3 regions of the Streptomyces sp. NPDC004752 genome follow, and region 3 is predicted to be linked to each of the others. Evidence: riboswitches for the same ligand, from Rfam matches in the RefSeq annotation. Region 3 holds a riboswitch; each other region holds the start of a gene.
What was found. Region 3 has a riboswitch for cyclic di-AMP ahead of ACWEKM_RS16870 (transglycosylase family protein). Riboswitches for the same ligand answer to the same signal wherever they lie in the genome.

Region 1 (4,073 bases), on a different contig from region 3:
ACGGGTGTTGGCCGGTGAGTTACCGGACCCGCCGACGGACCCGCCGACGAGCCCCCTGGCGGACCCGCCGGACGCATACGCCGCGGGTATGCCGAAGGCCGGGCCCGGGGATCGGGGTCCGGCCTTCGGGTGTGCAGGGGGGCGCCGTGGTCGTCAGACGGTGACGCCGTGCGAGCGGAGATAGGCGAGCGGGTCCACGTCCGAGCCGTAGTTCGGCGTGGTGCGGATCTCGAAGTGCAGGTGCGGGCCCGTCACATTGCCGGTCGCGCCGGACAGGCCGACCTGCTGGCCCGGGGTCACGGTCTGGCCGGCCGAGACGGACAGCTGCGACAGATGGGCGTACTGCGCGTAGTGGCCGTCGTCGAGCTTGACGACCACCTGGTTGCCGTAGGCGCCGCCCCAGCCCGCGGAGACGACCGTGCCCGCGCCGACCGCCTTGAGCGCGGTGCCGGTCGGGACGACGAAGTCGACACCGGTGTGGTAGCCGCTGGACCACATGCTGCCTGCCGCGCGGTAGGGGGTCCCGATGCGGGCGCCGTCGACCGGCAGGCCGTAGCCGGTGGAGGCGGCCGTGTCGGCGGCGTTGGCGGCGTCGGTGTGCTGGGCGACCGGAGCGCTCTCGGTCGACATGTCCGACGACGGCGACGGCGACGGCACCGATGGCGACTGTAGGGACTCGGCGAACGACGACTTCGCGGACGAGGGCTCGACGGACGAGGAGCCGCTCCCCGCCACGGCCCGCTCGCCGAGCGTGAGCTTCAGGCCCGGGTGGATCAGCGACGGGTTGCCGCCGATGGCCTCGCGGTTGTCCTGGTAGATCCGCTGCCAACCGCCGCCGATGTGCTGCTCCTCGGCGATCTTGGCGAGCCAGTCGCCCGGCCGCACCGAGTATGTCCGGGTGCCGGAGTCCTCGGCGGCCGTCTTCTTCTCGGCGACGCCGGCCACGGACCGCACGGGCTGCTGCGCGGCGGCGCCGGGCGCCGTCTCGGGGGTGGCGGCGTGCGCCCCGGCGGCGCCGATGAACGGCAGGGCCAGCGCGGCACCACCCGTTCCGACGGCGGCGATGCGGCGGGTGAGTCGCTGGGACTTGGGACGACGGTGCTTACCCTTCGCGGGCATGGCGAATTCCTCTCCGGCGCCTACGAGGTGAGCTGTCGGGTTCGGGCTGGAGTTGCCCGGCCGCGCGCAGCGCGGCTTCACCCCTAGCCGTCCCGGAGACCGGGACAGGCAGTCGCGCCTGGTGGGTCCCCCGCTCCTGCCGGGCACGGGTGGGTGGGTGTCCGGGATCCGGGCGGCGGCAGGATTCGGCGGTCCGTCCGGATGGGTGGCGAACGTAAGGGAGCAGGATGCAAACGGACAAGGAGCCGCTTCACTTGGTGCGCTTTTTACTTGATCCGTTGCCGGAATTCCCGGTCACCGTCCGTGCATTTGGATGTGGTGTGCCTGCTCAATTCCCGCGAGGAGAAGGCGTATTACGTGAACATGACGGACAACGCACCGTCACAGGTATGACGCTCCTCACGCCCCTCACCACATAAGCGGGCAACTCCGACAGAAGGGCTGGACGCGACACAGTAGAAGAACCGTCACATCCAGGCCACCGCGGAGCCCGGTACGCAACCACGGCCTCGTCCCCGCGCGGGTACTGCACCGCGCTCCTCACAACTGCCCACAGACTCGCTCACGTCTCCGCATCGTCAAGGGCGGCGGGCCTTGGTGGCAACGCCTGTGGACAACTCGTCGCCATGGGAAAACCATGTCGTAGGGTCGACGACATGCCCGCCGGCGAACCGCGTCGCGGGGTCCGACCGCGAGGAGCCTCCGTGACGCAGCAGGTCCCGTCGACCGAACCCGAACTGGCCGGTGTGCGCAACTTCCGTGACGTGGGCGGACTGCCGACCGCGGACGGTCGGCGGGTGCGCCGCGGGGTGCTGTTCCGCAGCGGCCACCTGGCGCACGCGACCGAGACCGACGCCGCGTTCCTCTCCTCCCTGGGCCTGCACACGATCTTCGACTTCCGCAACGCGGCCGACCAGAAGCTGGAGGGTCCGGACGTCGAACTGCCCGGCGTGCGCAACGTCAATCTGCCGCTGACCGACCCGGCGGACGGCGCCGAGTTCTGGACGATGGTCCGCGACGGCGACATCGGCCAACTGCGGCAGCTCCTCGGCGACGGCAAGGCCGCGAACCGGATGGTCGTCTCGTACCGCTCGATCATCGCGGAGCGCACCGCCGAGCACTCCCGGGTGCTGCACGCGCTGGCCGAGGACAGCGTCCCAGCCCTGATGCACTGCGCGGCGGGCAAGGACCGCGCGGGCCTGTCCATTGCCGTGACGCTGCTCGCCCTGGGCGTGGAACGCGAGGCGATCCTGACCGACTATCTGGAGTCGAACGCCAAGCACCGCCGCTACCGGGTGCGCCGCAGCGGCAGCGCGGACACCGCGTACACGCCCGAGGTCATGGAACTGCTCAGCCCGCTCTTCGACGCGCGCGCCGAGTATCTGACGGCGGCCGAGGAGACCATCGAGCAGACCTGGGGCGGTGTCGACGCCTATCTGGAACAGGGGTTGGGGCTGGCACCGGGGACCCGGGAGCGGCTGCGCGAGCGGCTGCTCGACTGACGGCCGCTCACCCGAGACCGCTCACCCCGCCGTCGCTCACCCCTTGGCGCCCACCTCGAACAGCAGATAGATGAAACCGGCCACGATATGGCCGACGGCGATGTAGATGATCAGCCGGATCCACAGGGCGCGGGGGAACTTCTCCTCCATGTCGGTCATGGCAGCTCTCCAGTGATGGGGCCCAGGCACAGCGCGGCCGTGGGACTCTGCAGCAGGGTGTGGACGAACAGGAGCTCCACCCCGTCGTGGTCCTCGGCGGCGAGGCGGTGCGGGGTCAGCGAGTCGAAGTGCGCGCTGTCGCCGGGCGCGAGGACATGGGCGGTGTCCCCGAGGCGCAGTCCGAGCCGCCCCTTGAGGACGTACAGCCACTCCTCGCCGGGGTGCACGCGCACGATGTCGCCCTGCGAGCCGTACGGCACGCGGACCCGCAGCGCCTGCATGCCGCGGCCGGACGCCCCCGCCTGCCAGTAGGTCCAGCCGCCCGCGCGGGTCGGCTCCATGGTGGCGGCGCCCACGATCGCGTCCCGGTCGGCGACGGTCTCACCGAGCAGCTCCGAGACGGTCGTATCGTAGATGCGGGCCAGCGCGAGCAGCATCGGCAGGGAGGGCTGGCGCTGCCCGGTCTCCAGCCGGGAGAGATGGGCGGGTGACAGCCCGGCGGAGTGCGCCGCCGCCTCCAGCGTGAGGCCGGCGCGGCGGCGCAGCGAGCGGAGCCGGGGCGCTACGGCGGGCAGCTCGGCTTGGGAGGAGCTCATAGCTCCATTGAGCCGCAGCTTTGCCCCTGCGGCAAATTTCTTGCCTCAAAGGCAAAAACTCCCGACCAGGGCGGTCACCGGTTGGCGACCGCCTGCTTGATCAGCGTCTTCCCGAAGTCCCACATCAGACCGCCACCGCTGTGCGCGTCGTCCATCACGGCGGTGAAGGCGTCCATGAACCGGTCCACCTCGGCCTCGCCGATGACCAGCGGCGGGATCAGTTTGATCACCTCCAGGTGGTCGCCGGAGACCTGGGTCAGGATCCGGTGCCGCTGGAGCAGCGGCACCACCACCATCTGCGCGAACAGGCCCTTGCGCGCGGCCTGCAGCATGGTCCAGCGACTGCGCAGCTTCAGCGAGTCGGGCCTGCCGAACTCGATGCCGATCATCAGACCCCGGCCGCGGACGTCGGCGAGCAGCTCGTACTTGTCGACGAGCGCGGCCAGCCGGGACCGCAACTGCTCGCCCGTCGCCCGGGCGCCCGCGACGATCCGCTCGTTCTCCATCACCGACAGCACGGCCAGCCCGGCGGCCATCGCCTGCGCGTTGGAGCCGAAGCTGGCCGAGTGGACCAGCACGCGGTCCATGGACGAGTAGACCTTCTTGAAGATCCAGTCCCGGCCGAGGGTGGCGCCGACCGGCACATAGCCGCCGGACAGCGCCTTGGCCACGCACACCAGGTCCGGCTGCACGCCGT
Region 2 (4,073 bases), on a different contig from region 3:
AGACCTCTTCGAAGACACGGGACTGGGCGTTGGTGCGGTAGAACACGGCGACGTCGCCGGACTTCGCCTCGCCCGCGTCGGTCAGCCGGTCTATCTCGTCGGCGACGAACTGCGCCTCGTCGTGCTCGGTGTCCGCGACATACCCGGTGATGGTGGCGCCCGCGCCCGCGTTGGTCCACAGGTTCTTGGGGCGGCGGGACTCGTTGCGCTCGATGACGGCGTTGGCGGCGGACAGGATCGTCTGCGTGGAGCGGTAGTTCTGCTCCAACAGGATCGTCGTCGCGTCCGGGTAGTCCTCCTCGAACTGGAGGATGTTGCGGATGGTCGCGCCACGGAAGGCGTAGATCGACTGGTCGGCGTCGCCCACGACGCACAGTTCGGCGGGCGGCAGGGCGTGCTCGGCCGGCGCCACGTCCACCGGGTGCTCGGCGGTGCCGACGAGTTCGCGCACCAGCGCGTACTGCGCGTGGTTGGTGTCCTGGTACTCGTCCACGAGCACATGGCGGAAACGGCGGCGGTAGTGCTCCGCGACGTCCGGGAACGCGCGCAGCAGATTGACCGTCGTCATGATCAGGTCGTCGAAGTCGAGGGCGTTCGCCTCGCGCAGCCGCGACTGGTAGAGCGCGTACGCCTGGGCGAGGGTCTTGTCGAATCCCTCGCTCGCCCGGGCGGCGAAGTCCTCCTCGTCGATCAGCTCGTTCTTCAGGTTGCTGATCTTGGCGCTGAAGGACTTGGGCGGGAAGCGCTTGGGGTCGAGGTCCAGGTCACGGCAGACCAGGGCCATCAGGCGCTTGGAGTCGGCGGCGTCGTAGATCGAGAAGGACGAGGTGAAGCCGAGGCGCTTGCTTTCGCGGCGCAGGATGCGCACGCACGCGCTGTGGAAGGTCATCACCCACATCGCGTGGGCGCGCGGGCCGACGAGCTGCTCGACGCGCTCCTTCATCTCGCCCGCGGCCTTGTTGGTGAAGGTGATCGCGAGGATCTGCCCCGGGTGCACCTTGCGCTCCGCCAACAGATGGGCGATGCGGTGCGTGAGCACGCGGGTCTTGCCGGAGCCGGCGCCGGCCACGATGAGCAGCGGGGAGCCGGAGTGCACGACGGCGGCACGCTGGTTGTCGTTCAACCCGTGCAGAAGCGCGGCCGGGTCGATGACCGGCCGTGGAGCGCCGTCCCCGTAGTAAGCGTCCCTGTCCGGGGGCAGGTCGAACTTCCCGCCGAACAGATCGTCCGGAACCGGCTCCGGAGCGTGATCGTCCTCGGGCGGCGGCGGGGGCTCCCCCTCCTGCCCACGGGGGGCCTGGAGGTCCGCCAGGAAGCTGTCGTCAAAGAGGCTGCTCATCGCTCTCCGAGTCTAGGCCGCACCACCGACAACCCGCCGCCACCCCGAGAACATGACCCGGTTCCCTCGGCGGGTCCCGCTCCGGCCGCAGGCCGGGCACATGCCGGGCCCAGGCCGACCACATGCCGACCACATGCTGACCACATGCCGGACAAGCCGCTCACCGTGCGGAATCATCCTGTCACTCACACGGAATCCACCATCAGGTCACGAAAATGTATCGGGCATATCACCCATCAACCTTCACAGGCGCCACAGGAGTTGGCTACCGTTCCGGTCAGGTCGTACGACCCCCACCGGCGAACGTCGCCGGGCCGTACGGCCTCCGCCGAGTCCGGCGCGCCTCCCGTGGCGCACGGAGCCGGGGACCCACACCGACTTGGGGTGAATCGGCCCAACTCCCTCGCGGGGAACGGCCGTAGGGCAACCCTTCCGAACCACCCGCCCGAACCCGACAGCTAACTCGGTAGGCGGAAGACGGAAGGAGTCGCCTCCCTTGGCGTCGCATCGCAAGTCGCGCTCCGCGGGTACCCGCGCGGCCGGCATACGTACCGGCATACGCACCCCCGCCCTGGCCACCGCCGCCCTCACCTCCGTGGCCCTGCTCTCCCAGACGGCGTACGCAGCCCCCACTCCCGACGGCGACCGGCCGAGCGTGGAGGAGGTGCAGAAGAAGGTCGACGACCTGTATCGGCAGGCCGAGTCGGCAACCGAGAAGTACAACGCGGCCAAGGAGAAGTCCGGCAAGCAGCGCAAGCGCGTCGACACCCTCCTGGACGATGTCGCCCAGCGTACGGAGCGGCTCAACAAGGCCCGTGAGGAACTGGGCACGTTCGCCGCCGCGCAGTACCGGACCGGGTCCACCACCCCCGACACCGCCACCTTCCTGCTCGCGGACACCCCGCAGGACTACTTCGACCAGACCCAGCTGATGGGCCGGCTGACCTCGCGCCAGAAGACCGCGGTCGACGACTATGTCACCGAGCAGTCGGCGACGATGAAGAAGCGGCGGGAGGCCACGAAGAGCCTGGAGACTCTCACCGAGTCGCAGGACGAGCTGAAGACCGCCAAGACCACCGTCCAGAAGAAGCTCTCCACCGCGCGCCAGTTGCTGTCCGAGCTGACGGCCGAGGAGAAGGCGCGGCTCGCGGAGATCGAGAAGCGCAAGCAGGAGGAGGCCGCGCGGAAGGCGGCCGAGCTGGCCAAGAAGCAGGCGGCACAGGAGGCGGCACAGCAGAAGAGCGACGCGTCGAACTCCACGGACTCGTCATCGTCCTCGTCGTCCACTTCCTCTTCATCGTCGTCTTCGTCTTCATCGTCTTCCTCCTCTTCGTCGTCGTCTTCCTCTTCGTCGTCTTCCTCGTACGCCACCAAGGCCGAGAAGGCGATCGCGTTCGCCCGCGCACAGATCGGCAAGCCGTACGTCTGGGGTGCCACCGGACCCGGCTCCTACGACTGCTCGGGACTCACCCAGGCCGCCTGGAAGGCCGCGGGCGTCACCCTGCCGCGCACCACCTACAGCCAGGTCGAGTCCGGCACCACGGTCTCCCTCGCCAACGCCCAGCCCGGTGACCTGGTCTTCTTCTACGACGACATCAGCCACGTCGGCCTCTACATCGGCAACGGCATGATGATCCACGCCCCGAAGCCGGGCGCCTACGTCCGCACGGAGTCGATCTACTACGCCGGAGATTCGATCATCCACAGCGTGGTACGGCCGGCCTGACCCGGTTGTAGGGCCGCTTTGGATCTGTCGGATTCTCAGCGATCTGTCGTCAACTTGCCGTCTGCGACAGCTCGCTGAGAATCGCTCCGTAGAGTGACTCTCGGCCACTCAGAGTGTCCCGTCCTAGGGAATCGCGGTTCGTCGCACTGATCTGCGAAGACAGTGGAACTTTCAACTCCCGTCGGGTCAGGAGGTGTTGTCAGACGCGGGTCGGTAGGCTCCCAAAAACAGACCTTGAGCAGATTGCGAGCCGCACGGTGATACGAGATCTTTACAATGTCCGGTTACGGTCTGCGGAGGGCACTGTCACACCGCTGACCGACGAGGAAGAGCAGCGCGTCCGGGATGTGTGGTTCAGTGAACTTGGCAACAAGATCGCCGACCAAGGCTGGGTGAGTTTCCCGGCCTACACGCCGGAAGACCGCCGTCGGCTCGTCGATGTCGCGCATCGCCTCACTGCTTACTGGGGACAGCAGGTGTTCGTCGAAGCCGAAGACCAGTGCCGCCTCAGACTCTGCCTCGCCGGATACGAAACGCCGCCGAAGACGTTGCCGGCGAGTTCCTCACGGCCGGACAGCCCCATGACAAGGTCTGCATAAGCCTCTCATTTGAGGGTAATTGTCCTTGGCCAATGAGCTGCCGCCATCGTGCAGTGGCAGGTCAGGAGCCTGCTGGGATGCCGTGGTCGGGGCTGGCTTGACCTTGACGCTGGGTCAACCCTCCATCCTTCCGGCAGGAGCTTCCTCACAGTCGACCGGGAAGCTCCGCGAAGGAGGCAGATGACCATGGTGACCCAATCGATCGCCGGTCCGGCGATTCGCGTGCGGGGTCTGGAGAAGTCGTACGGGAAGCTCGAAGTGCTGCGCGGCGTGGACTTCGACGTGGCGCGGGGCAACATCTTCGCCCTGCTCGGCTCCAACGGGGCGGGCAAGACCACGACCGTGAGGATCCTCGCCACACTCCTGAAGGCCGACGCGGGGACAGCCGGCGTCCATGGCTTCGACGTCG
Region 3 (4,073 bases):
CTTGATCTGACCGCAGTTGGTGGCGACGGCCAGGTCGGCGATGGTGACGTCCTCGGTCTCACCGGAGCGGTGGGACATCATGCACTTGAAGCCGCTGCGCTGGGCCAGCTCGACGGCGTCCAGGGTCTCGGTCAGCGAGCCGATCTGGTTGACCTTGACGAGCAGGGCGTTGGCGGTGCCCTCCTCGATGCCGCGGGCGAGGCGCTCGGGGTTGGTGACGAACAGGTCGTCGCCGACCAGCTGGACCTTGTCGCCGAGCTTGTCCGTGATGACCTTCCAGCCGGCCCAGTCGTCCTCGAACAGCGGGTCCTCGATGGAGACGAGCGGGTAGGCCGCGACCAGCTCCTCGTAGTACTCCGTCATCTCGGCGGCGGAGCGCTCCTTGCCCTCGAAGACGTACTTGCCCTCCTTGTAGAACTCGGAGGCGGCGACGTCGAGCGCCAGGGCGATCTGCTCGCCGGCGACGTACCCGGCCTGCTTGATCGCTTCGAGGATGAGGTCGAGGGCCTCGCGGTTGGAGCCCAGGTTCGGGGCGAAGCCGCCCTCGTCGCCGAGGCCGGTGGACAGGCCCTTGGACTTCAGGACGGACTTGAGGGTGTGGTAGACCTCGGTGCCCCAGCGCAGGGCCTCGGAGAAGGACTCCGCGCCGATCGGGGCGATCATGAACTCCTGGATGTCCACGTTGGAGTCGGCGTGCGAGCCGCCGTTCAGGATGTTCATCATCGGCACCGGCAGCAGGTGCGCGTTCGGGCCGCCCAGGTAGCGGAAGAGGGGGAGGTCGCTGGCCTCGGAGGCGGCGTGGGCGACGGCGAGGGAGACGCCCAGGATGGCGTTGGCGCCGAGCGAGCCCTTGTTGTCGGTGGCGTCCAGGTCGAACATGGCCTGGTCGATCAGGCGCTGCTCGGTGGCGTCGTAGCCGACCAGCTCCGGGCCGATCTGCTCGATGACGGCGAGGACGGCCTTCTCGACGCCCTTGCCCTGGTAGCGGTTGGGGTCACCGTCGCGCAGCTCGATGGCCTCGAAGGCGCCGGTGGAGGCGCCGGACGGGACGGCGGCACGACCCGTGCTGCCGTCGTCGAGGCCGACCTCGACCTCGACCGTGGGATTGCCTCGGGAGTCCAGGATTTCCCGGGCTACGACGACGTCGATGGACGGCACGAGCATCTCCTTCTTGGAATGTGACGCTGGAAGTGCGGGGCTGTGCGCCTTGCGACTAGAGCCTAACCGGCCCGGGGCCCCCGGCCGATCGCCGACCGCCCCGTGGACAGGGTGACGACAGGCTGACGGTACACATTGTTTCCGAACGGAACAAAGGGTGGGGCCGTTGGGGCTGAGAGGGGCGGCCTGGGCGGGCCTGGGGCGGGGCTGGACATGGGGCGGGCCGAGGGAGCGGGCCGGGAAGGGGGCGGGCCGGGAGAAGCGGAGGGAGCCGAGCCGGGACGTGGGGGCGGGCCGGGAGAAGCGGAGAGGGCGGGCCGGACATCGGAGCGGCCGCGAGAAGCAGAAGGAGCAGGCCGGGAAACGGTGACGGCCGGAAGGAGCAGAAGGAGCAGGCCGGGAAGGGGGCGGGGCAGAAAGACCCCGCCCCGGCGCGTACGGGGGAGAACGCGCCGGGGCGGGGAGCCCGTGGGGACGGGGGCGGGCCCGGGGCACCCGCTACGGGGGAGGGCGCGGCCGGGCCGGGGGTCGGGGCCAGGGTCGTAGCCGAAGCCAGGGTCGTAGCCGGGGTCGCGGCCGTGACCGGGGCCGGAGTCGGAGCCGTGCCCGGACTACCGTCCGGCTGTCACTTCAGGTGCAGTTGCTGGCCCGGGTAGATGAGGTCGGCGTTCTCGATGATGTCCTTGTTCAGCTGGAACAGCTTCTGCCAGCCGCCCTTCACGCCGTGCTGCTCGGCGATCGAGCTGAGGGTGTCGCCCTTGACGACCTTGTACTCGCCATCGCCCTTCTTGACCTTCTTGCCGGTCGGGGTGGTGACGGTCTTGCTCGCGGCCGGGCGGTCGGCGGAGCGGGAGGCCGCCTGCCGCTCGGTGGAGCGGTCGGCGCCGGCGTTCGAGGAGCCGGTGTCCGTGGGGGCGTTCGAGGAACCGCTGCCGGTGGTGGTGTTCGAGGAGCCGGTGTCGGCACCGCCGCCGGATGCGGAGCCGCCGGAGTAGGAGGCGCTCGACAGGCCCTTGCCGCAGACCGGCCAGGCGCCCTTGCCCTGGCCGGCGAGGACCTTCTCGGCGATCGCTATCTGCTGTGCCTTGCCGGCCTTGTCGGCGGTGGCCGCGTACTGAGTGCCGCCGTATGCGGCCCAGGTGGAGGCCGAGAACTGCAGGCCGCCGTAGTAGCCGTTGCCGGTGTTGATGGACCAGTTGCCGCCGGACTCGCACTGGGCGACGGCGTCCCACTCGGAGGCGGTGGCGGCGGAGGCGTTGCCGGCCGCCATCAGCGGGGCGGCGACGGCGGCGCCGGTGACACCGGCGAGTGCCACCACGCGGGTGGCCTTGGACGGACGACGGTGCTTGCCCTTGCCGGAAAACAGCATGGATGGATCCCCTCACCGACGCCTGCGAGGTGAGCTGTCGGGTTCGGGCCGGTTGAGTTGCCCGGCCGCACCTCCCTGTGGAGGCGCGACTTCACCCCGAGCCGCTTCGGTCAACCGACCGGCGCGGCACTTACCTTGGGTCCCCCGCTCCTGCCTACGGCGCTTGACGCGACGGCTGTTCCCGGACGGCCGCTGGCAGGACTAGGCGTTGCGGCAGCCGGGGCTCGCGGTGGCGAACGGTCCTGACCGTAGCCACGCGATCGGCGGAATTTCAAAGACGATCAGGGCTTCTGAGACTCATCCCACACTTTCACCAAACCGGACATTGAGCCCGAAGCGGGACGCCAACTCCCGCTACTTTTCGCCCGTTTCGGTCCCGACTTCCAGGGTCTGACCGGGGGCGATGTGGTTCGGGTCGGCACCGATGGCCTTCTCGTTGGCGGCATAGAGCGCACGCCATCCGCCGTCCACGCCACGGGAGTCGGCGATGGAGGCGAGGGTGTCGCCGACGCGGACGGTGTAGGCATGCCGACCGGACGAGCCCGACACCCGGCCACTTGCCCCGCTTGCCCTGCTTTCATCCGCGCTGTCGCCCCGATGGCGACCGCCGTTCAGGGAGCCGGTGTCGACCAGGCTCCAAGAACCGCCACTTCGCGAGGAGTTGCCCGAGGGGTCGGACTTGGGCGCCTCCGTGGGCGAGTCGCCCTCCGGCCCGGCGCCGGGGTCGGACGAGGCCGACCCGCCGGGCTCGGCGGCTCCCGTACTCCCGTCCGTCGCACCGCGGCTCGCACTCACACTGGCGCTCGCGCTCGGCGAGGGAGAGGCGAACGGCGAGGCGTCCGGGTCGACATCCGACGAGTCAGGGGATGAGGACGGGCCGGAGGACGAGGACGAACCAGCGGATGAGGTCGAGGACGAGGATGAGGACGAGTCGGACAAGCCGAATGATCCAGATGAGCCAGATGATCCAGACGAGTCGGCCGATCCCGGCGACTCGGGGGATTCGGGTGAACCCTGTGAACCCGACGAACCGGAAGCGGCTCCGGAGTCCTTCGTACCGGACGAACGGCCGTCCCCCATGCCGGTGTCGACGCCGACGGAGCCCGACTTCGAGGTGAGCCCGGAGAGCCGGGCACAGGTCGCCCACGGGGTGGTGCCCTGGTCGGCGAGGATCTTCTCGGCGACGGCTATCTGCTGCGAACGACTGGCCTGGTCCGGGGTCGTCGCATACTCAAGACCGCCGTACTTGCCCCAGTCCTGCTGCGAGATCTGCAGTCCGCCGAAGTACCCGTTGCCGAAGCTGGCGCTCCACGAGCCGCCGCTCTCGCACTCGGCCACCCGGTCCCATGTGGTGCCGTCGGCGGCGTTCGCGCCGGTGGCGCCGAGCAGCGGGATGGCGATCGCGGAGCCGGTGACTCCGGCCGCGACGACAAAGGCCGGAGCCTGACGGGGTCGACGGTGACGACCGTTCCCGGAGAGCATACGGAAGCCTTTCGCGCGACAGCACTGACCGGCGCGGCAGGCCACGCCGGGGCACCGCGCCGAT

Region 1: another riboswitch for cyclic di-AMP. It lies ahead of ACWEKM_RS24000 (M23 family metallopeptidase); the one in region 3 lies ahead of ACWEKM_RS16870 (transglycosylase family protein).
Region 2: another riboswitch for cyclic di-AMP. It lies ahead of ACWEKM_RS26075 (NlpC/P60 family protein); the one in region 3 lies ahead of ACWEKM_RS16870 (transglycosylase family protein).

Annotation. Positions count from the first base shown of each region.
Region 1 is NZ_JBSGBN010000059.1:2,846-6,918, reverse strand. It holds gene ACWEKM_RS24000 (M23 family metallopeptidase) at 154-1,119, opposite strand; cyclic di-AMP (ydaO/yuaA leader) riboswitch at 1,124-1,281, opposite strand; gene ACWEKM_RS23995 (tyrosine-protein phosphatase) at 1,824-2,621, shown strand; gene ACWEKM_RS23990 (DUF6126 family protein) at 2,658-2,780, opposite strand; gene ACWEKM_RS23985 (helix-turn-helix domain-containing protein) at 2,777-3,376, opposite strand; gene ACWEKM_RS23980 (aspartate aminotransferase family protein) at 3,451-4,073, opposite strand, start outside.
Region 2 is NZ_JBSGBN010000067.1:31,800-35,872, reverse strand. It holds gene pcrA (DNA helicase PcrA) at 1-1,339, opposite strand, end outside; cyclic di-AMP (ydaO/yuaA leader) riboswitch at 1,656-1,827, shown strand; gene ACWEKM_RS26075 (NlpC/P60 family protein) at 1,836-3,065, shown strand; gene ACWEKM_RS26070 (ABC transporter ATP-binding protein) at 3,851-4,073, shown strand, end outside.
Region 3 is NZ_JBSGBN010000035.1:1,539-5,611, reverse strand. It holds gene eno (phosphopyruvate hydratase) at 1-1,164, opposite strand, end outside; gene ACWEKM_RS16870 (transglycosylase family protein) at 1,784-2,527, opposite strand; cyclic di-AMP (ydaO/yuaA leader) riboswitch at 2,532-2,699, opposite strand; gene ACWEKM_RS16865 (transglycosylase family protein) at 2,882-4,009, opposite strand.